Linked DNA regions of Methylorubrum populi. The main gene of each other region encodes a partner of the protein of the gene in region 2 in a complex. Links are inferred from orthologs where the notes say so. Each region holds a gene or a part of one and is shown on either strand. Other genes may lie near its edges.

The links.
Region 1: the proteins of dnaN (region 2) and MPPM_RS09505 are in contact, whole or in part, in a cryo-EM structure (PDB 8GIZ), measured with the Escherichia coli proteins. The link is inferred for Methylorubrum populi from one-to-one orthologs.
Region 3: the proteins of dnaN (region 2) and MPPM_RS25725 are in contact, whole or in part, in a solved structure (PDB 1OK7), measured with the Escherichia coli proteins. The link is inferred for Methylorubrum populi from one-to-one orthologs.

Annotation. Positions count from the first base shown.
Region 1 is NZ_AP014809.1:2,059,710-2,067,645, reverse strand. What follows is about bases 2,062-4,936. They hold MPPM_RS09505 (DNA polymerase III subunit gamma/tau), read left to right. Parts: upstream 2,062-2,499; coding sequence 2,500-4,374; downstream 4,375-4,936. Other genes in these bases: MPPM_RS09500 (YbaB/EbfC family nucleoid-associated protein), read left to right, coding at 4,483-4,806; MPPM_RS09515 (DUF5991 domain-containing protein), read right to left, coding at 2,062-2,244. Outside these bases: MPPM_RS09530 (hypothetical protein), read right to left, coding at 1-200; MPPM_RS09520 (PepSY domain-containing protein), read left to right, coding at 1,480-1,740; more of MPPM_RS09515, read right to left, coding at 1,774-2,061; MPPM_RS09495 (GumC family protein), read right to left, coding at 5,464-7,878. UniProt on the Escherichia coli protein: Part of the beta sliding clamp loading complex, which hydrolyzes ATP to load the beta clamp onto primed DNA to form the DNA replication pre-initiation complex.
Region 2 is NZ_AP014809.1:255-4,204, forward strand. What follows is about bases 871-3,754. They hold dnaN (DNA polymerase III subunit beta), read left to right. Parts: upstream 871-1,693; coding sequence 1,694-2,815; downstream 2,816-3,754. Other genes in these bases: dnaA (chromosomal replication initiator protein DnaA), read left to right, coding at 871-1,352; recF (DNA replication/repair protein RecF), read left to right, coding at 2,856-3,754. In the rest of the region: more of dnaA, read left to right, coding at 1-870; more of recF, read left to right, coding at 3,755-3,950. UniProt on the Escherichia coli protein: Confers DNA tethering and processivity to DNA polymerases and other proteins. Acts as a clamp, forming a ring around DNA (a reaction catalyzed by the clamp-loading complex) which diffuses in an ATP-independent manner freely and bidirectionally along dsDNA.
Region 3 is NZ_AP014809.1:5,517,963-5,525,821, forward strand. What follows is about bases 2,519-5,316. They hold MPPM_RS25725 (DNA polymerase IV), read right to left. Parts: upstream 4,659-5,316; coding sequence 3,378-4,658; downstream 2,519-3,377. Other genes in these bases: MPPM_RS25720 (cell envelope integrity EipB family protein), read left to right, coding at 2,519-3,220; MPPM_RS25730 (cobalt-precorrin-6A reductase), read left to right, coding at 4,713-5,316. Also shown: phosphate signaling complex protein PhoU, read left to right, coding at 1-247; phosphate regulon transcriptional regulator PhoB, read left to right, coding at 344-1,048; MPPM_RS25715 (GcrA family cell cycle regulator), read right to left, coding at 1,298-1,840; more of MPPM_RS25720, read left to right, coding at 2,354-2,518; more of MPPM_RS25730, read left to right, coding at 5,317-5,534; MPPM_RS25735 (cobyric acid synthase), read left to right, coding at 5,709-7,166; MPPM_RS25740 (DUF3616 domain-containing protein), read right to left, coding at 7,189-7,859. UniProt on the Escherichia coli protein: Poorly processive, error-prone DNA polymerase involved in translesion repair and untargeted mutagenesis. Copies undamaged DNA at stalled replication forks, which arise in vivo from mismatched or misaligned primer ends.

The DNA.
Region 1 (7,936 bases), 2.1 Mb from region 2 along the record:
GGCTCATTCCGCGCCACGGCCACCGCAAAAGTCACACCGTCCCAGCGATCATTCGGCAGGCGCTCGAGCGCCACTTCGATTTCCGGGTTCGCAAGGGATGCCGGATGATCGACGAAGCCATCGATCCAGCGGACGAACCACGTGCCCTCCTGTGGGAGGCCCGACATCTTGAACGAGCGCGACGCCACACTGAGACCCACGGCACGAGTTGGTGCCGCAGGGTTGACGAAGGGTGCTTAAAATCCCGTGGAATTGACCGGTGCGAAAAAGGATATGGCGCAGGCGCGTGGCGGGGTGTGATGATGCCAGAGGGCGCTGTGGATAAGCTGCGGCGGACTGGCGCAAGGGCTCCACTGGCAGGCTTGGCCAGTCGCAGAATTATTGGAGCTGTCGCAGCATTTGCTGGAAGTGACACCCGCCGCCGACCAGCGCAGCCATGGAGGCGGAATGGTGCGGCTGGCGGAACGGGCGCCGGTTGGAGAGCGCGCCGCCCTTCAATTCGCCGGCAACAGATTGGATCATCGAGACTTCGAGCAGCTCGCGCGGGCCGAGCGGCGGCAGGATCGAGGGGAGGCGCGCGGCCAGCATCGACTTGCCGGCCCCGGGCGGACCGTTCATCAGCAGGTTGTGGCCGCCGGCGGCGGCGATCTCCAGGGCGCGCTTGGCGCCCTCCTGCCCCTTGATGTCGCGCAGATCCGGCATCGGGCCGGCGGGCGCGGCCACCGCGGGCCGGGGCCGGGCCATCACCTGGCTGCCCTTGAAGTGGTTGGCGAGCTGGATCAGCGAGCGGGGCGCCAGCACGTCCATGTCGCCCGCGGCCCAGGCCGCCTCCGGCCCGGTCGCGACGGGACAGATCAGGCCGAGGCCCCGGCCGTTCGCCGCCATCGCCGCGGGCAGCACCCCGGCCACCGCGGTGATCGAGCCGTCGAGCGCCATTTCACCGAGCACGCAGTAGCCGCCGAGCGCATCCGCCGGCAGCGCGCCGATGGCCCCCATCACCGCGAGCGCGATCGGCAGATCGTAGTGCGAGCCTTCCTTGGGCAGGTCGGCCGGGGCGAGATTGCAGGTGATCCGCTTGGCCGGCAGGGCCAGACCCGAGGCGATCAGCGCCGAGCGCACCCGCTCGCGCGATTCCGCCACCGCCTTGTCCGGCAGGCCGACGAGGGTGAAGGCGACCGCGCCGGCTGCGATCTGCACCTGCACGTCGACGGCGCGCGCCTCGATCCCCTCGAAGGCGACGGTGGCGACGCGCGTGACCATGTGCCGGTGCAAGCTCCGAACCCAGAGGTTGCAGACTAGGCGGCACCTCGCGCGCTGGCAATTGCAAGCGCGGCCGTGCAGGCCGCTGGAACCGGCCTCTCGCCCTTGCGCGGTGATCGCCCATTCAAGGGGAAGTGCTGCGCTGGTACGGTCGAGGCGACAGGAACCACCGGTGACATAGATCGTTCGCCGGATACCAATCTGCCGAAGGAGCCTTTCATGTTCGTCCGCCCGCTCGCCGCCGCCGCGCTCGGTCTCGCCCTGCTCGCCGGCCCGGCGCTCGCCGACCAGAAGCTGCCGCCCGAGCAGCAGACCAAGGTCGAGGACATCCTGAAGAAGGAGGGCTTCACCAAGTGGAAGGAGATCGAACTCGACGACGGCATGATCGAGGTGGACGACGCCATCGACGCCAACGGCAAGCAGTTCGATCTCAAGCTCGATCCGAAGACGATGGAGATCGTGAAGCGCAAGGCCGAGTGAGGCCGCGGCTCCGGGGCGTCCTCCGCCCCGGAGCTACTTCACCCGGGCGAAGTACGGCCCGCTCTCGGCCACGCCCTCGCCGTCGGGCTTGAGGCCCTGCCAGCGGGTGCCTAGCCGGCTCCCCTTCACCAGGGTGAACAGCGGCTGACCGACCTTGTAGACCGCCACCCCATACCGGTTGACGGTGCTGCCGTCGCCGTAGCGGTCGAACGCCACCGCGAGCCCCGGCCCGTCGCGGCGGGTTCGGCACCGGATCGTCTCGTCGCTCTGGAAACCCCGCACCCGGAGGACGCAGCCGTCGCGGACATCCGGGGGCAGCAGCACGAGGTCGTAGGTCACGACGATGCCCGTGCCTCCGGCCGTCCGCCCGGCGGCGTGCTCGTAGCGGTAGCGGCCCTGCCAATCCTTGGGCGCGCCCTCCTGAGCCGGCTCCTGCGCCGGGGCGGCGGTCGATGAGCCCGCGAGCAGCGCGAGGACGGCAAAACGCAGCGGGATCGTCCGCATGGCCCCTCCCTTATCTTCGGAGGAAGCATGGCCGGGCGGGTGGAACGAGGCAACCTGCTTGTGTCCCGCTTGCATCCCGCCGCGCGGGCCGTCATATACGGCGCGGGAGGTTGGCGAGGGACGTTTCACTCGCCAACCGGGTCAGGTCCGGAAGGAAGCAGCCCTAACGAGACCGAGCGGGTCTTTGTCCAGCCTCCCACCTTCGCCGCCCGCGGGCCGGGCGGCCAGCCTTCCCCAAAAAGTCCGAACGGCGGCATGGACGAGACGCACGGCACGTTCCCCGACGAGCCGGGCCTGCCCGGCATGCCCGCCGCGGCGTCCGCCCCGGCCGCGACGCCCTACCGGGTGCTGGCGCGCAAGTACCGCCCCCAGACCTTCGACGACCTGATCGGCCAGGGCGCCATGGTGCGCACGCTGGCCAATGCATTCGCGGCCAACCGCATCCCGCAGGCCTGGATGCTCACGGGCGTGCGCGGCGTCGGCAAGACCACCACCGCCCGCATCCTCGCCCGCGGCCTCAACTATCTTCGCACCGGCCAGCCCGATACCGGCCCCACCGTGTCGATGCCGGGCCTCGGGGTCCACTGCCAGGCGATCATGGAATCCCGGCACATGGACGTGCTGGAGATGGATGCTGCCTCGCATACCGGCATCGACGACGTGCGCGGCATCATCGACGGCATCCGCTACGCGCCGGTCTCGGCCCGCTACAAGGTCTACATCGTCGACGAGGTCCACATGCTCTCGGAGAAGGCGTTCAACGCCTTCCTGAAGACGCTGGAGGAGCCGCCGCCCCACGCCAAGTTCGTGTTCGCGACCACCGAGATCCGCAAGGTTCCGGTGACGATCCTGTCGCGCTGCCAGCGCTTCGACCTGCGCCGGGTCGAGGCCGACGTGCTCTCCGCCCATCTCAAGAAGATCTGCGCCGCGGAAGGCGTCGAGGCCGAGGACGAGGCCCTGGCCGCCGTCACCCGCGCGGCGGAAGGTTCGGTGCGCGACGCGCTCTCGCTGCTCGATCAGGCGATCGCCCACGGCGCGGGCGCGGTGACGGCCTCGGGCGTGCGCGACATGCTGGGCCTCGCCGACCGTTCGCGCATCGTCGATCTGTTCGAGGCGGCGATGCGCGGCGACGTGCCCGCCGCCTTCGCCGAGATCCGCGCGCAATACGATGCCGGCGCCGACCCGGCGGTGGTGCTGTCGGATCTTGCCGGCTTCACCCATCTCGTCACCCGCCTCAAGCTGGTGCCGGGTGCCGAGGCCGATCCCACCTTGAGCGAGGCGGAGCGGGTGCGCGGCGCCCAGTTCGCCGTGCGGCTGCCGGTGCGGGCGCTGTCGCGGGCGTGGCAGATCCTGCTCAAGGCACTGCCCGAGGTGCAGGCCGCGCCCCGGCCGCTCGCGGCGGCGGAGATGGCGATCGTGCGGCTCGCCTACGCCGCCGACCTTCCGACTCCTGATGAGGCGCTGCGCCAGCTCCGCACCGATATCGCCGGCTCCGAGGGCGGTGGCGGCCGCCCGAGCCTCGGGCGCGACGGCGGGGGTGGAACCGTCTCGCACGGCTCGGCGGCCCTGCAGATGATGCCGCCCGCTCCGCAGCCGTCGCCGCGTCCGGCCCTGGCTGCTGTCCCCATCACGTCCGCCGCGACCGAGGCCGCGCCGCGTCCGGCCCCCGCGGCGCCCGCCGGCCCGCGGCTCGGTCGCTTCGAGGACGTCGTCGCGCAGGCCGAGGCCGCCCGCGACATCGCCCTGAAGGTGGCGCTGGAGCGCGACGTGCATCTCGTGCGCTTCGAGGAAGGACGGATCGAGTTCCGCCTCGCTCCAGGCGGGCGGCAGAGCCTTCCGACCGATCTCGCCCGCGCCTTGGATGCCTGGACCGGGCGGCGCTGGCTCGTCGCGCTCTCCAAGGAAGAGGGTGCGCCGACGCTGGCGGAGAATTTGCGCGCGGCCGAGCAGACCCGCCACCAGAACGCCGCCGCGCACCCGCTCGTGCGCGAGGTTCTGTCACGCTTCCCCGGCGCTCAGATCGTCGATGTCCGCGACAAGGCGCCGGAGGGCGATGCCGCCGAGGCCGGGGCGGACGGCATCGGACCGGCCGCTCCGCCGCCCGAGGAAGCGGAAGACGACGATGCCTGAGGTCGATGCCTCAGGACGACACCTGAGGCGGCCCCTGGCAGGCGCAGACCGACGCGCCTAAGTGCGGCAGGCGAACCTTTTCTCGACCGGAACCGGAGCTGACCCACCATGCGCGACCTCATGGGCATCATGAAGCAGGCCCAGGCCATGCAGGAAAAGATGGCCTCGCTCCAATCCGAACTCGATTCCGTGGAGGTCTCGGGCGCCTCCGGCGGCGGCGCCGTGAGCGTGCGGATGACGGCCAAGGGCCAGGTGCTCGGCGTTTCGATCGACCCGAGCCTGATGGTCGCCGACGAGCGGGAAATCCTGGAAGATCTGATCGTGGCCGCCTGCAACGACGCCCGCGGCAAGGCTGAGACGACGGCGCAGGAGAAGATGGCGGAGTTGACCAAGGGTCTGCCGCTTCCGCCCGGCATGAAATTGCCGTTCTGAGTGTCTCTCGCGAAACTGCCGCGGCATCCTTCGGTTCAAGGACGAGTCCAGCGAAAGTTTGACGCGGATGTTTACGCTGACAGCCGATCTCTGCCGCGAGAAGTACGATCCTCTCAGCTTGCGGCGGAGCGGGAAGAACCTCACAAGTATCGACAAGCCGGCTAAAAAGTTGGACTGACAGTTTATCTAATCACTCCCGCGTCGTTTTATCGCACCTGATGAAGAGGTTGGTCGCGGGGACCCCTATATCGCAATGGATCGTTCGCGAAATCAATGACATAGCCCGATTGCCCGACGCAGCGTCAGGAGCGTTTCGATCCCAAAGATTTGAATACCACCGCTCTCGCGATCCACAACCTTAAATTTTGTTAAGGCAGCTACTTCGACGAGAAGACAAGATCCACGAGCCGGGTCCGACGCGGCCCCCCTAGCGAGGCTCGGCGGTTCCGCCGGCCTCTTTCCGATCAGAGCCGGCGGAACCACCGCCGCGACCGGAGAGATGCTGTGCCAAGCTTGCTGTCGGCGACTTTGATCACCGCCTGCGCCTTACTCACGACTTTTCTGGGCGCAAACCTCTGGGCCCTGCGCATGGCAACAGCGATGACCGCCGCGGACGAAGAGGGTCACACCCGATCCGGCTGATCCCTTCCGGGCGGCTTAAGCCGAGAGGCGCAGCGGCGTGGCCTCCAGCCTCGCATCGAGCATACCGTCCTCGCCGTGGCGCGCCACCACCACCTGCCGCACGCCCGTGGCCTTGGCGAGACGGTAGAGAGAGACGAGGGCCGGGTCGTCGATCGCCGCATCCGAGGCGATGACGATCGAGTCCATGCAGGGTCCGACCGCGGGGATCAGTTCGGCCGCATCCCGCCCGCTCTCGGCCTCGAGGCGGCAGAGCACCCAATCGTAGCTCTGCGAAAGAGCGTTGAGGCCGATGGCGAGGCCCTGCGGCTCCTCCACCAGAACCTCGAGCGGGGCCACACCGCGCTTGACTGCGTGGAGGCGTGAACCGCGCACCGGCTGGATCACGTCGAGGAAGTCGGCTTCGCCCGCCACGAGATCAGTCAGCCCCGGCTCGGACGGATCGGGGAGCCCGCCATCGGCTTCGGCACTGGCCTCACCATTGACATCGACCAGGAGCGTCTGACGAAGCGGACCGAGCACGCGGGCGAGTTCCGAGGCGAGACCGGGCTTCCCGCCGGCAGGTGGGGACTCGACCACGAGCACGCAGCCGCCCTTCTGCCGTCCCTCGGATTGCAGCCGGCCCGCACCGCCCTCCAATCGGGCGATCAATCCGTCCAGATCGGTCGAGGAGGCCGCGGATTTCGCGGGGACGGTGAGCCCGCTCCTGCCCGCTCTCGCGGCATCCCCCCGGCTCGCGCTCTCCGCTCCGATCGGCGCCGTGCTGGCGAAGACCGGGTGCTGCACCGTCGCCGTCGCCCGCAGGGAGTTGGCGAAGGCGAGCGCCGGGGCGAAGCGCTCGGTCGCGGAGGCTGGATAGGCGCCGCCATAGACAGGCTCGTAGGCGGGACGGCGGCGGGACGGCGGCTCGGGCTCGGGGTAGAAATCGCGCACACGATCGCCCGTCGCGCCGGCGAGGACGGGCTCGCCCTCGTCCCCAGTGCGGCCCCCGTCCGGCTCGGGCGGCGCAACGAGGAGGTGGCGGCCGACGACCGCCGCGCTCGCCAGCAGGAAGGCCAGCACCGTCGCGAACGCGATGATCGGGATCTTCTTGGGGAAGGACGGCAGGTCGGGCACGACCGCGCGGGACACCACGCGGGCATTGGCCGGGCTCGCATTCTCGGCGTCGCGCGCCGCCGCCTCGCGGTAGCGGGCGAGGTACGATTCGAGCTGCTCGCGCTGGGACTTGGCCTCACGCTCCAGCGCCCGCAGCTCGACCTCGCTGCTGTTGCCCTTGGCGACCACGTCCTGCTGGCCCTCGACCGCCGCACGCAGGGACTCGACCCGGGCGCCCGCGATCTTGGCGTCGTTCTCGAGGGTGCGCACCACCCGCTCGGCGGCGGCCTTGATCTGGTTCTCGAGGTCCTGGACTTGGGCGGTCAGTTCCTTGATGCGGGGATGGGCCGGCAGCAGCGTGCGCGATTCGAGGGCGAGCTGCGCGCGCATCGCCATGCGGCTCTCGACCGTGCGCCGGATCAGCTCGTTGTTGGCGACATCCGGGATCTCGAAGGCGCGGCCCTCCTTGATCATGTCCTTCAGGAGCTTGGCACGGGCGTTGAGGTCCGCCTGGATCGTGCGCGCCTGCGAGAGCTGGCTCGACAGTTCGGACAGCTGCTGCGACGAGAGCGGCTGCGCGGCGGCGCTGCTGCCGGTGCCGATCAGGCCGTGCTTGGCCCGGAAGGCCTCGACCTTCGCCTCGGCCTCGGCCACGCGGGCGCGCAGCGTCGCGATGTTGTTGCCGAGCCAGGTCGAGGCGTAGCGCGCGGTGTCGACGGAGGCCGCCTCGAGCGAGGCGAGGTAGAGGTCGGCCACCGTGTTGGCGCCCCGCGCGGCGAGTTCGGGATCGCGCGAGCGAAACTCGACGGCGAGGATGCGCGACTTGCCGACCGGATAGACCAGCAGGTGGTCGAGATAGGTGTCGAGGATGCGGTCCTCGGATGCCCGCTCCATCGGCGCCGAGACGAGCCCGAGCATCATCAATGTGCGCCGGATCGCCGAGGTCCCCTCGGCCTCCGGATCGAATTCAGGGTTGCCGACGAGCTTCAGGCTGCGGATCGCCTCGCGGGCGAGATCGCGCGACATCGCCACCTGCACCTGGCTCGCGACCGCCTGTTCGTCGATCGGCTGGGGCTGATCCGTCCGCTCGGCGGCGGTGCGGGCGAAGGCGGGATCACGGCTCTCCAGCAGGACCTTGGCCTCGCCGGTATAGCGCGGGGTCACCACCTGCACGAACACGCCGGCCCCGAGCGCGGCCATCAGCGTCGGCACGGCGATCCAGGCCCAGGAGCGGCGCAGGACCCCCGCGATCTGCCCCACTGCCAATCCGTCGCCCGGGCCGCCGGAGCCTCCGGACGGTGGAAGTGACGGATCGGTCGACAGCCTGAGGCGCGGCATGGGCAGTCTTTACGAAGGCAGAGCGCGGGATCGGGATAAACCACCCGTTTCGAGCCAA
Region 2 (3,950 bases):
ATGTGCAGGGCGGCGTCGCTCGCCTCACGGTGCCGACCCGGTTCCTCAAGAGCTGGATCGAATCGCACTATCTCGATCGTGTGCTGACGACCTTCCGGGCCGAGGCCGACGACGTGAGTCGCATCGAGGTCGGCGTGCGCGGCCCGTCCGCAACGGCCCGCCCGAGTGCCGGCGCCCCGGCGAAGTCGAACCCGACCAGCGGTCCCCTGACGCGCCTTCACGCCATGGCGACACCGGCCGCCCTCCAGGGGCCCGGTCCTCTGGTCGAGACCGAGATCACGTCGCCCCGCGGCGATTCGGCCGCGGTCGACCTGAACGGTGCGCCGCTCGATGCACGGCTCACCTTCGCGAACTTCGTCGTGGGCCGGTCCAACGCGCTCGCCCACGCCGCGGCGGAGCGGATCGCCCGCAGCGACGGCGACGGTTCGCTCTATAATCCGCTCTATGTCCATGCAGGCGTCGGACTCGGTAAGACGCACCTGCTCCATGCCGCCGGCCACGCCGCCCGCGAGGCGGGACGACGGGTGATCTACCTCACCGCCGACCGCTTCATGTACGGCTTCGTCAACGCCTTGAAAACGCAGAGTGCGCTGGCCTTCAAGGAGCGCCTGCGGGCGATCGACCTGCTCATCCTCGACGACGTGCAGTTCATCCAGGGCAAGTCGATCCAGACCGAGTTCGGCCACACCCTCAACGCTCTGATCGATTCCGGACGTCAGGTCGTCGTCGCCTCCGACCGTCCGCCGACGGAGCTGGAGGCGCTCGACGAGCGCGTGCGCTCGCGCCTCGCCGGCGGCCTCGTCGTCGAGATCGGTGGGCTCGACGAGGGCCTGCGTGCCTCGATCCTCTCCGCACGGCTCGATGCCGTGCGGCAGAGCCACCCGAATTTCGAGGTTTCTCCCGCGGTCTCGGCCTACGTCGCCCGAGCGATCACCGCGAACGGCCGCGACCTCGAAGGCGCGGTGAACCGGCTCCTGGCCCATGCCACGCTGACCGGCGCTCCGGTCACCGTCGAGACCGCCGAGACCGCGATTCGCGACCTCGTGAAAAATCGTGAGCCCAAGCGGGTGAAGATCGAGGACATCCAGAAGCTGGTGGCCTCGCGCTACAACGTCTCGCGCTCCGATATCCTGTCCGAGCGCCGCACCGCCGCCGTGGTGAAGCCGCGCCAGATCGCGATGTATCTGTCGAAGGTGCTCACCCTGCGCTCTCTCCCCGAAATCGGCCGCCGCTTCGGCGGGCGCGATCACACCACCGTGCTGCACGCCGTGCGCAAGATCGAGAAGCAGATCGGCGAGGACGCCGTGCTCGGCGACGAGGTCGAGCTGCTCAAGCGCATGCTCCAGGATTGAGCGCCGAAGCCGAGGGCGGAGCCGGGTGCATCCCGGCTTCGCCCTCACGATTGCGGCCGACCGCATCTTCCGATGCCGGGGCTGGCCTTGCTCGGATCGAAGCACTCCTTCGGTCTTCGCCCCCGCGCGAGGCGGGACAGCGCGGACGGCGCCCTTGCCTTCGCGGGGGCGCTTCGCCAAGCTGCCGGGCCCGTTCCGCTACGGAGCGCTTCGCGAAACGCCCGGTCACCGACCAGCCCTCCGGCCGCGATGGCGGGAAGGGCGCTTCGAGGGAGAGGCTCCGTTATCCGGCCTGACCGATGGCGGACGGGCCGATTGTTCAAGAGACGACGGGTTTTCCGATGAGAGTCACAGTCGAGCGCGCGGCCCTCCTGAGATCGCTCGGCCACGTCCACCGGGTGGTGGAGCGGCGCAACACGATCCCGATCCTCTCCAACGTCCTTCTGCGCACCGGCGAGAACGGCCTGCAGCTGAAGGCGACCGATCTCGACATCGAGGTGACCGAGACCGTCGCCGCGGACGTGCTCGATGCCGGTGCCACCACCGTCCCGGCCCACGTCATCTACGACATCGTGCGCAAGCTGCCGGAGGGCGCGCAGGTCTCGCTGGAGACCTCCGGCGAGACGGGTCAGATGACGATCCGCTCCGGCCGCTCGCGCTTCGCCCTGGGCGCCCTGCCCGAGGGCGACTTCCCCGATCTCGCCGCGGGCGAGCTGCCGCATTCCTTCGCCATTCCCGCGGCCGAGTTGAAGCAGCTCATCGAGAAGACGCAATTCGCGATCTCGACGGAGGAGACGCGCTACTATCTCAACGGCATCTATTTCCACACCGTCGAGGTCGAGGGTTCGCTGAAGCTGCGCGCGGTGGCGACCGACGGGCACCGGCTCGCACGGGTCGAGACCGACGCGCCCGAGGGCAGCCGCGGCATGCCGGGTGTCATCGTGCCGCGCAAGGCGGTAGCCGAGATCCAGAAGCTCGTGGACGATGGCGGCGAGAGCGTGCAGGTCGAGCTGTCGCCGGCCAAGATTCGGCTGACCTTCGCCGGGGGCGTGACCCTGATCTCGAAGCTGATCGACGGCACCTTCCCCGACTACCAACGGGTGATTCCGACCGGCAACGACAAGCGCCTCACCGTGGAACGCGATGCCTTCGCCAAGGCGGTGGACCGCGTCTCGACGATTTCGTCCGAGCGGGGCCGCGCGGTGAAGCTCGCCATGGGCGACGGACGGCTCGCGCTCTCGGTGACGAACCCGGATGCCGGCTCGGCGACCGAGGAGCTCGATGTCGATTACGAGGCCTCCGCCCTCGATATCGGCTTCAATGCCCGCTACCTCCTCGATATCACCGCCCAGCTCCAGGGCGACACGGCGCTGTTCAAGCTCGCCGATCCCGGCTCGCCGACGCTGATCCAGGATCGCGACGGAGCGCCCGCCCTCTACGTTCTGATGCCGATGCGCGTGTGAGTCCGCTTCCGGCTCCGGCCGGATCGGATATATCGCTCGGATGGACACCCTGCCGGGAGGCACACGCCTCACCCGACTGATCGCCCGCGATTTCCGCAACCACACCGATCTCGATCTGGCCACGACGCGCCGCTTCGTGGCTTTGGTCGGCGAGAACGGCGCGGGAAAGACCAACATCCTCGAGGCCGTCTCGCTGTTCTGCCCCGGCCGCGGCCTGCGCCGGGCGGATCTCGCGACCATGGCGCGGGTCGGCGGGCCGGGCGGCTTCGCCGTCTCGGCCACACTGGAGACGGCGGAGGCCGAGCACCGGCTCGGCTCCGGCTACGAGCCGCCGGGCTATGACGGGCGTGGCAGCCGCGTCTGCCGTATCGATGGGGCGCCCGCCCCCTCCCCCGTCGCCTTTTCGGAATTCCTGCGGATCGTCTGGCTCACGCCGGATTTCGACGGGCTCTTCCGCGGCGCGGCCGGCGACCGTCGCCGCTTCCTCGACCGGCTGGTGTTGGCCGTCGATGCCGGCCACGGCGCCCGCGTCTCGGCGATGGAGCGGGCCCTGCGTTCGCGCAACCGCCTGCTTGACGAGCGGCCGGACGACGGCCGCTGGCTCGACGCGATCGAGCGCGAGGTGGCCGAACTCGGCGTCGCCGTGGCGCTGGCTCGCCGCGAGACCGTGGAGCGCCTCGACCGGCTGATCGCCGAGACGCGGGACGATGCCGCACCGTTCCCCTGGGCCTCCATCCGCTTGGAGGGCGATCTCGACGACCTCGTCGCGGTTTGGCCGGCACTGGAGGCGGAGGACCGCTTCCGCCGGTCGCTGATGCAGGGCCGCCATCGCGACCGGGCGGCGGGCCGCACCCTGATCGGGCCGCAGACCACCGACCTTCTGGTGCGCCACGGCCCCAAGGACGTGCCGGCGGCCACCGCCTCGACCGGCGAGCAGAAGGCGCTGCTGATCGGCCTCGTTCTGGCCCATGCCCGCCTCGTGCGGGCGATGAGCGGGCTCACCCCCCTCATTCTCCTCGATGAGGTCGCCGCCCATCTCGATCCGCGCCGCCGCGGCGGGCTGTTCGATGCCCTCGAAGCGCTGGAGGGTCAGGTCTGGATGACGGGGGCCGACCCGGCCCTGTTCGCCGAATTG
Region 3 (7,859 bases), 5.5 Mb from region 2 along the record:
CGACAGCGCCATCGACGCGCTTTACAATTCGCTGTTCCGCGAACTCCTGACTTACATGATGGAGGATCCGCGCAACATCTCGTTCTGCACGCACCTCCTGTTCTGCGCCAAGAATGTGGAGCGCATCGGCGACCACACCACCAACGTCGCCGAGACGATCGAGTACCTCGTGACCGGTGAGACGCCGGCCGGCGAGCGGCCCAAGAACGACGCTTCGAACTATGCGACGGTGACGCCCGGCGCCTGACGCCGAAAGGCGCTCGGGACGCGAGAGGCGTCCGACAGACGCTTCCGGCGGGTCACTTGAGGGACTCGGCCGGGCGCGAGTATGGAAAGACGGACGATGACGAGTGCGCGCATCCTGATCGTCGAGGACGAGGAATCGCTGACGACGCTGCTGCGCTACAACCTCGAGGCGGAAGGCTTCGCGGTCGATGTCGCGGTCCGCGGCGACGAGGCGGATCTGCGCCTGCACGAGATGACGCCCGATCTCGTCCTGCTCGACTGGATGGTGCCGGGGCTCTCGGGGATCGAGCTGTGCCGGCGCATCCGGGCGCGGCGCGAGACCGAGCGGCTGCCGGTCATCATGCTGACCGCACGGGGCGAGGAAGCCGACCGCGTCCGTGGCCTGTCGACGGGGGCCGACGACTATGTCGTCAAGCCATTCTCCGTGCCGGAACTGCTCGCGCGCGTGCGCGCCCTGCTGCGCCGCGCTAAGCCCGCCCACGTCGCCGACATGCTGGTGGCCGGAGATATCGAGCTCGACCGCGTCAGCCATCGCATCCGCCGCCAGGGCCGCGAGATCCATCTCGGGCCGACCGAATTCAAGCTGCTCGAATATCTGATGCAGAGCCCTGGCCGGGTTTTCTCCCGGGAGCAATTGCTCGACGGCGTCTGGGGCCACGACGTCTACATCGACGAGCGCACGGTCGACGTCCATGTCGGTCGCCTGCGCAAGGCGATCAACCGCCCACGCCAGAGCGACCCGATCCGCACCGTGCGCGGCTCGGGCTATTCATTCGACGAGATGTTTGCGGGAGCGGAGTGATCTGCGTCCGCTCGCTCGGAACGGGCACCCTTATTTCGCCCCGCGCGGGCGGCTCACCCGGATAATGTGGCCGGCGATGACCGATGAGGGCATCCGACGCCATCGCGGCGCGTCGCGCCTGAAGACGGCAACGCCTGCAGGCGGGCCAGCACGGCGCGACGACGGCCTCAAGGCCGTCGATCCGTCTCCCCGCGCGGGCCGATAAACAGTGGCGCGGTCCTCGCAGAAGCCGCGCCGACCTACGCGATCTCAGCGGAAGCCGGCGACGCGGCGGTCGCGCTTGCGCTCCGCCGCCGGCTGATAGGCGACTTGCGCATGCTGGGTGCAGTAGGGCAGACCCGTGATTGCCCGGGCGCCGCAGAAGCGGAATTCCGGTGAGGTCGGATCGCCCATCGGCCAGCGGCACATGGAGTCGCGCAGGTCCATGATGGTGACCCGCTCTGAGACGGCGAGCGCCACCGGCTCCGGTGCGGGCGCGGGCGGCAGCGGAAAGTCCGGTGCGGGACGGTGCGCCACGATTGCGGGCGGCTCGGGAAGCGTCGGCTCCTCGACCACCACCGACGCGATCTCGACTTCGGCGGCCAGATCATCCTTGCGCCGCCCCTGGGCCGAGGCCGGGCCGATCGGTTTGACGCGGCCGGCAAGACCCAAACGGTGGACCTTGCCGATGACGGCGTTACGGGAGACGCCGCCGATCTGGAGGGCGATCTGGCTGGCGCTCAAGCCATCATCCCACAAGCGACGAAGCAGCTCGACGCGTTCATCCGTCCAGCTCGGGACCGCTTCCGTCATTGCCCCCTCCACGTCGAAACGTCCTTTTGTACGCAAAACCGACCGACCGCGCGGCACCATAGCCGCGCGGAGCGACAGCAAACCTCGCCAGGACCCGCAATCCGGCCCTGCACATGTCGGTTAACAGACGCCAAAACTCCGGTTGGCGACGCTGTGGAGACTACAAGACAGCTCGGCCGCGGAGCAAGGGTCACCGTGTTTCAAAGGCCGGTTTCCACCGCCAATCCGACTTTCGCATCGATGGTCCGGACCCGCTTCGGCGCCGTCGCGATCCAGCCGGCAGAAATCCGTCAACGCATTGCGTAAAATTGCTCTTTTCCGGATGCTTCGATCGTCCGAGCGCTGCGGCGGCGGGCCTTTCGAGCGGCCGCAGAGGCCGTGAGAGCGCGCCGGTGCCTCCCTGGGCAGCCGCCGAAAAAGATTGTCGGGGCCGGGGTGATCACTATGTGTCGATCGTCATCTGCGGGCCCGACGCCTGTGGACAAGCACTCTTGAGCGGATTTGGGAGATCGCATGCGACTGCGCCTCGCGCCGGCCCTGTTCCTTCTCGCCGCCCTGCCCGGCTCCGCGCTCGCCGCGGGGCCGACCGCTCCGGTCCCGGATATGTCCGCGATCCGGCTGACCAATCATCGGGCGGTCTACGATCTGTCGCTGGCGCGCTCGACGGGCACGCGGGCGGTCGAGGGCGTCCGCGGGCGCATCGTCATCGATTTCTCGGGCGATGCCTGCCGCGGCTACACCATGCAGACGCGCCAAGTGACGATGATCGAATCCGGCGAGTCCGGTGACCGAACCTCCGATCTGCGCAGCACGACCTTCGAGAACGGCGACGGCAGGAATTTCCGCTTCCGCACCACGACCATCCTCAACAACGCACCGTCGCCGGCGGTGGACGGAACGGCCGAGGCGGCCGACGCCCTCAAGGTGAAGCTGAAGGAGCCCAAGCGCGACCAGTTCCAGACAGAGGGAACGGTGCTGTTCCCGATCCACCACATGATGCGCCTGATCGAGGCGGCCAAGGCGGGCGAGACCACCGTCGCGGCCAAGGTGTTCGACGGCTCCGACGACGGGCGCAAGGTCTACGACACGCTGGCGATCATTGGTCGCCCCAATGCGTCACCCGCCGCCGACACGGAGCGCGATAAGCCGCTGCGCGAGAGCGACCACGCCGGCATGCGGCGCTGGCCGGTCACACTGAGCTACTTCACCCCCGGCGAGGGCGAGCGCACGCCGATCTACACCCTCACCTTCGACCTCTACGAGGACGGGGTGAGCGGACGGCTGCACCTCGATTACGGGGACTTCGCCATCGACGGCAACCTGACGAGGCTCGACCTCGCCAAGGCCGATGCGAAGGCCGAGGCGGCCTGCCGGAAGTAGCACCCGGCCGCGCGGTAGGCGCGCCGGCGGACGCGGCCGACCACTCGATCGACTGGATCGAGCCGTCATCGACGGACGTTCTTGCTCCCTCAGTCCCGAGCGGCGACGGACGCATGTCGAGACAGGGCAGACCTGAGGCGGAGGCTGCGGCGCCTGCCTACGACGACCGCCGCCGTTCCGGTTCTCCGGTGAAGGCGAGACCGCGCTGGATCGCGGTGCTGCCGAATTTTTCGCGCAGCCGGTCGAGCGCCGCCTCCCGGCGGGCGACACGCTCGATGCCCTGGTCGGCGAGGTCGCCGCGGTCGGCGTGGATCGCGCCGCACAGATCGCTGCCGCCGATGCCGATCAGCCGGAAGGCGGTGCCGTCGCAGGCCGCCCGTAGCATCGGCTCGCCCGCGTGGAACAGCCGGTCCGCGAGCTGCGTCGGCTTGAGGCCGCCGCGGGTGCGGGTGCGCAGCCGGAACCGGGCATCCTTGAGCTTCAGCGTGACGCTGCCGGCGGCGAGCTCCGACCGCTTCAGCCGCGCCGAGACCTTCTCGCACAATCGCCACAGGATCGGCCGCAGATCCTCGAACCGGGCGAGATCGGTCGCGAAGGTCGTCTCAGCCGAGACACTCTTGGCCTCGCGGCTCGGACGCACTGGCCGCCGATCCCGGCCGGCCGCGAGGTCGATCAGGCGTGACGCCTCGCGGCCGAGCGCGGTCTGGAGCCGGGCCGGGTCGGCCCGCAACACGTCGCCGACGCGATAGATGTTGAGCGAGGCGAGGCGATTGCGGGCGCTCTCGCCGATGCCGGGCAGGATGCCGACGGGCTTGTCGGCGAGGAAGGCGGCGGCCTCCTCGCCGGCGATGATCGAGAAGCCGCGGGGCTTGTCGAGGTCGGAGGCGATCTTGGCCAGGAACTTGTTGGCGGACAGCCCGACCGACACGGTGATGCCGATCTCCGCTTCGACCCGCGCGGCGAAGCGGGCCAGCGTCAGCGCCGGGCTCGTGCCGTGCAGCCGCTCGGTGCCGGCGAGGTCGAGGAAGGCCTCGTCGATGGAGACGGGTTCGACCAGCGGCGTCAGCGCCAGCATCATCGCCCGCACCTCGCGCCCGACGCGGGCGTACTTCTCCATGTCGGGGCGCAGCACGGTGGCATCGGGGCAGCGCTTGAGCGCCTCGAACATCGGCATGGCCGAGCGCACGCCGGAGATTCGCGCGAGGTAGCAGGCGGTGGAGACGACGCCGCGGCGGCCCCCGCCGATGATGAGCGGCCTGTCCCCCAGGGAAGGGTCGTCACGCTTCTCGATCGCCGCGTAGAAGGCGTCGCAATCGACATGGGCGATGCTGAGGGCGTCGCGGGCCGGGTGGGCGAGCAGGCGCGGCGAGCCGCAGCCGCGGCAGCGCAGGGCGCCCTCGGCTTGCATCGTCAGGCAATCGCGGCAGAAGGGTCTCACATCGAAAACCTTGCCCGGCCTTCCGGGCTTTCGCGGGCGAGACAGGTTGTACGAATGTCCGGGGCCGCCGACCAGGGTTCTCCCGCGCGCCATCCCAAGCCGAATCACGATCGGTCTGCGGTCCGCGTCCTCGTGCTCGGCGGCACGACCGAGGCCAGCACGCTCGTCACTCGGCTCGCCGGCGAGACGGATTTCGCGGTGACGCTCTCGCTCGCCGGCCGCACCGCCGCGCCGCGGCCCGAGCCGGTGCCGATGCGTGTCGGCGGTTTCGGTGGTGCCGACGGGCTGGCCCGATGGATCGCCGAAAATGGCATCCGGGCGGTGATCGACGCGACCCATCCTTTCGCCGCTCGGATCTCGGCCAATGCGGCCGCGGCCTGCCGGGCCGGCGGCGTGCCGCTGCTCGCGGTACGCCGGCCGGCCTGGGAGCGGCAGCCCGGTGACGATTGGAGCGAGGTTCAAGACGTCCCGGCCTGCGTCGCGGCGCTCGGGCCCGCGCCGAGACGGGTGTTCCTCACCATCGGCCGGCAGGAAGTGTCCGCCTTCGCGCGCGCGCCGCAGCACGCCTACATCGTGCGCACCATCGAGCCGGTCGGTGACGCGCTGCCGGTGCCCAACCTCGTCGCGGTCAGTGCCCGCGGCCCCTTCACGCTGGAGGACGAGATCCGCCTCATGCGCGAGGCGGATATCGAGGTTTTGGTGACCAAGAATTCCGGCGGTGGGGCGACCTATCCGAAGATCGAGGCCGCGCGGCGGCTCGGTCTACCCGTCGTGATCGTCGCCCGCCCTGCCCTGCCGGAGGTTGCCGCCGTTCCCGATGCCGCGGGGGCGCTGCTCTGGCTCAAGTCCAGTCTACTCGGACAACGCCTCGACTAGAGCCGTATCCGACCTGATTGCATCAGGCCGGCGTCTCTCGCTCATTGTTTTGGCGCGCCTTCTTTCGACGAACCGGTGACCACTTCGTCGGAATGCGCTCTAGATCCGGCTCGACGCGGCCCGGCGCCGGTGCCATGGCAGCGTCATGCCCGCGCCTGACACGAGGAACCGCCGATGACCCGCGCCCTGATGATCCAGGGGACCGGGTCCGATGTCGGCAAGTCGCTGCTGGTGGCCGGCCTTGCCCGCGCCTTCACCCGGCGCGGCCTGACGGTGCGCCCGTTCAAGCCGCAGAACATGTCGAACAACGCCGCCGTCACTGCTGATGGCGGCGAGATCGGCCGGGCCCAGGCGTTGCAGGCCCGCGCCGCGCGGGTCGCGCCGTCCGTCCACATGAACCCGGTGCTGCTCAAGCCCCAGAGCGATGTCGGCGCGCAGGTGGTGGTGCAGGGGCGCATGATCGGCACCGCCAAGGCGCGCGAGTATCAGGCGTGGAAGCCGCGCCTGATGGCATCCGTGCTCGACAGCTTCGAGCGGTTGCGTTCGGAGGCCGACATCGTACTCGTGGAGGGCGCGGGCTCGCCGGCCGAGGTGAACCTTCGCAAGGGCGACATCGCCAATATGGGCTTCGCCCGCGCGACAGGGACGCCGGTGGTGCTCGTCGGCGACATCGACCGGGGCGGCGTCATCGCCAGCCTCGTCGGCACCCAGGCAGTGCTGGAGCCCGAGGATGCCGCGATGATCCGCGGCTTCATCGTCAACCGGTTCCGTGGCGACCCGACACTGTTCTCGGACGGCATGGCGCTGATCGCCGCGCGCACCGGCTGGTCCCCGTTCGGCCTCGTGCCGTTCTTTCCCGACGCCGCCCGCTTGCCGCCGGAGGACGCGGTCGCGCTCGATTCCGCGCAGGCCCGACGCGATGGCGGCGGACCGCTGATCGCGGTCCTGCGATTTCCCCACATCGCCAATTTCGACGACCTCGACCCCCTGCGGCAGGAGCCGGGCATCCGCGTCGTCTTCGTGCCTCCGGGCACGCCGGTCCCAACGGAGGCGGATCTCGTCGTGCTGCCGGGCTCGAAGACCACGATCGACGATCTCGACTGCCTCCGCGCGCAGGGTTGGGACATCGACATCCGGGCGCATCTGCGCCGCGGCCGGCGGGTGCTCGGGCTCTGCGGCGGTTACCAGATGCTCGGGCGCATCATCGCCGACCCGCAGGGCATCGAGGGCGCGCCGTGCGAGCGACCGGGCCTCGGACTGCTCGACGTCGAGACGGTGATGACGGACGCCAAGCGCCTCGTCGCCGTCACCGGCACGACGCTCGCCGATAGCGAACCGTTCTCCGGCTATGAAATGCATGTCGGCGACACGCACGGACCGGACACCGCCCGGCCCCTGTTGCGCTTTGCCGACGGCCGGGTCGACGGGGCGGTCTCGCGCGACGGGCTCGTCGCCGGGACCTATGTCCACGGCCTGTTCGCCGACGACCGCCAGCGCGCCGCCTGGCTCGCCCGGCTCGGCGCCGCGCCGGGCCTGACGCGCTACGAGGCCGGCATCGAAGAGGTGCTCGACCGGTTCGCCGATCACCTCGAAGCGCATCTCGACTGCGACGGGCTGCTGCGCCTGCGCTGAAGGCCGCCCATCCTGGAGCCTGTCACTCCCCGGGCATGAGCTTGACCGGCAGCTTGTAGGCGCGCGGCCCACCGTTCCGGAGGCTGTCGAACAGGACGAGCACCCGGTCCGGGCCGATCGCCGTCACGGCTTCCGGCTTGCCGGCGCGCTCGGCATCGTCGAGCTCGTCCAGCTCTCCGAGAAGCTGCGGATCGCCGCCCCTTGCCGGGTCGAACAGGAAGAGCTTGTAGGCGACCTTCGGCTGCTCCTGGGCCGGCCCGGTGAGCACCAGCAGGCGCCCGTCTTCGAGGACGGCAAGGTCGCGGATCCCGGCGTCCTTGCCGACCTTGATCGGGATCGTTCGCCGCTTTCCCTGATAGGGGCCGTGCCCCTCGGCGAACAGGGCATCGAGGTCGGCCTCGACGAGGAAGGCCTCCCCCGCGATCGAGGGCGCGCGAAGGCCGGCATAGAGCCGGTCCTTCACCACAGCGATCCCCTCGATGTTGAGGCCGTTCGCCTCGCTCAGGCTCTCGAGGAAGGATGCGCCGACCCGGTCCGCCCCCGCCAGCACTTCGCCGAGGCGATAGGTGGTCTCGACGGCGGCCTCAGGTCGGTCGTCGTCCTCCACATCGGGCTTGCCCTCGTCATCGACGCGGATGCGGGCAAGGATCATCGACGAGGTGTTGAGCGTGTCCTTCCTGCGGCCGCAGCCAT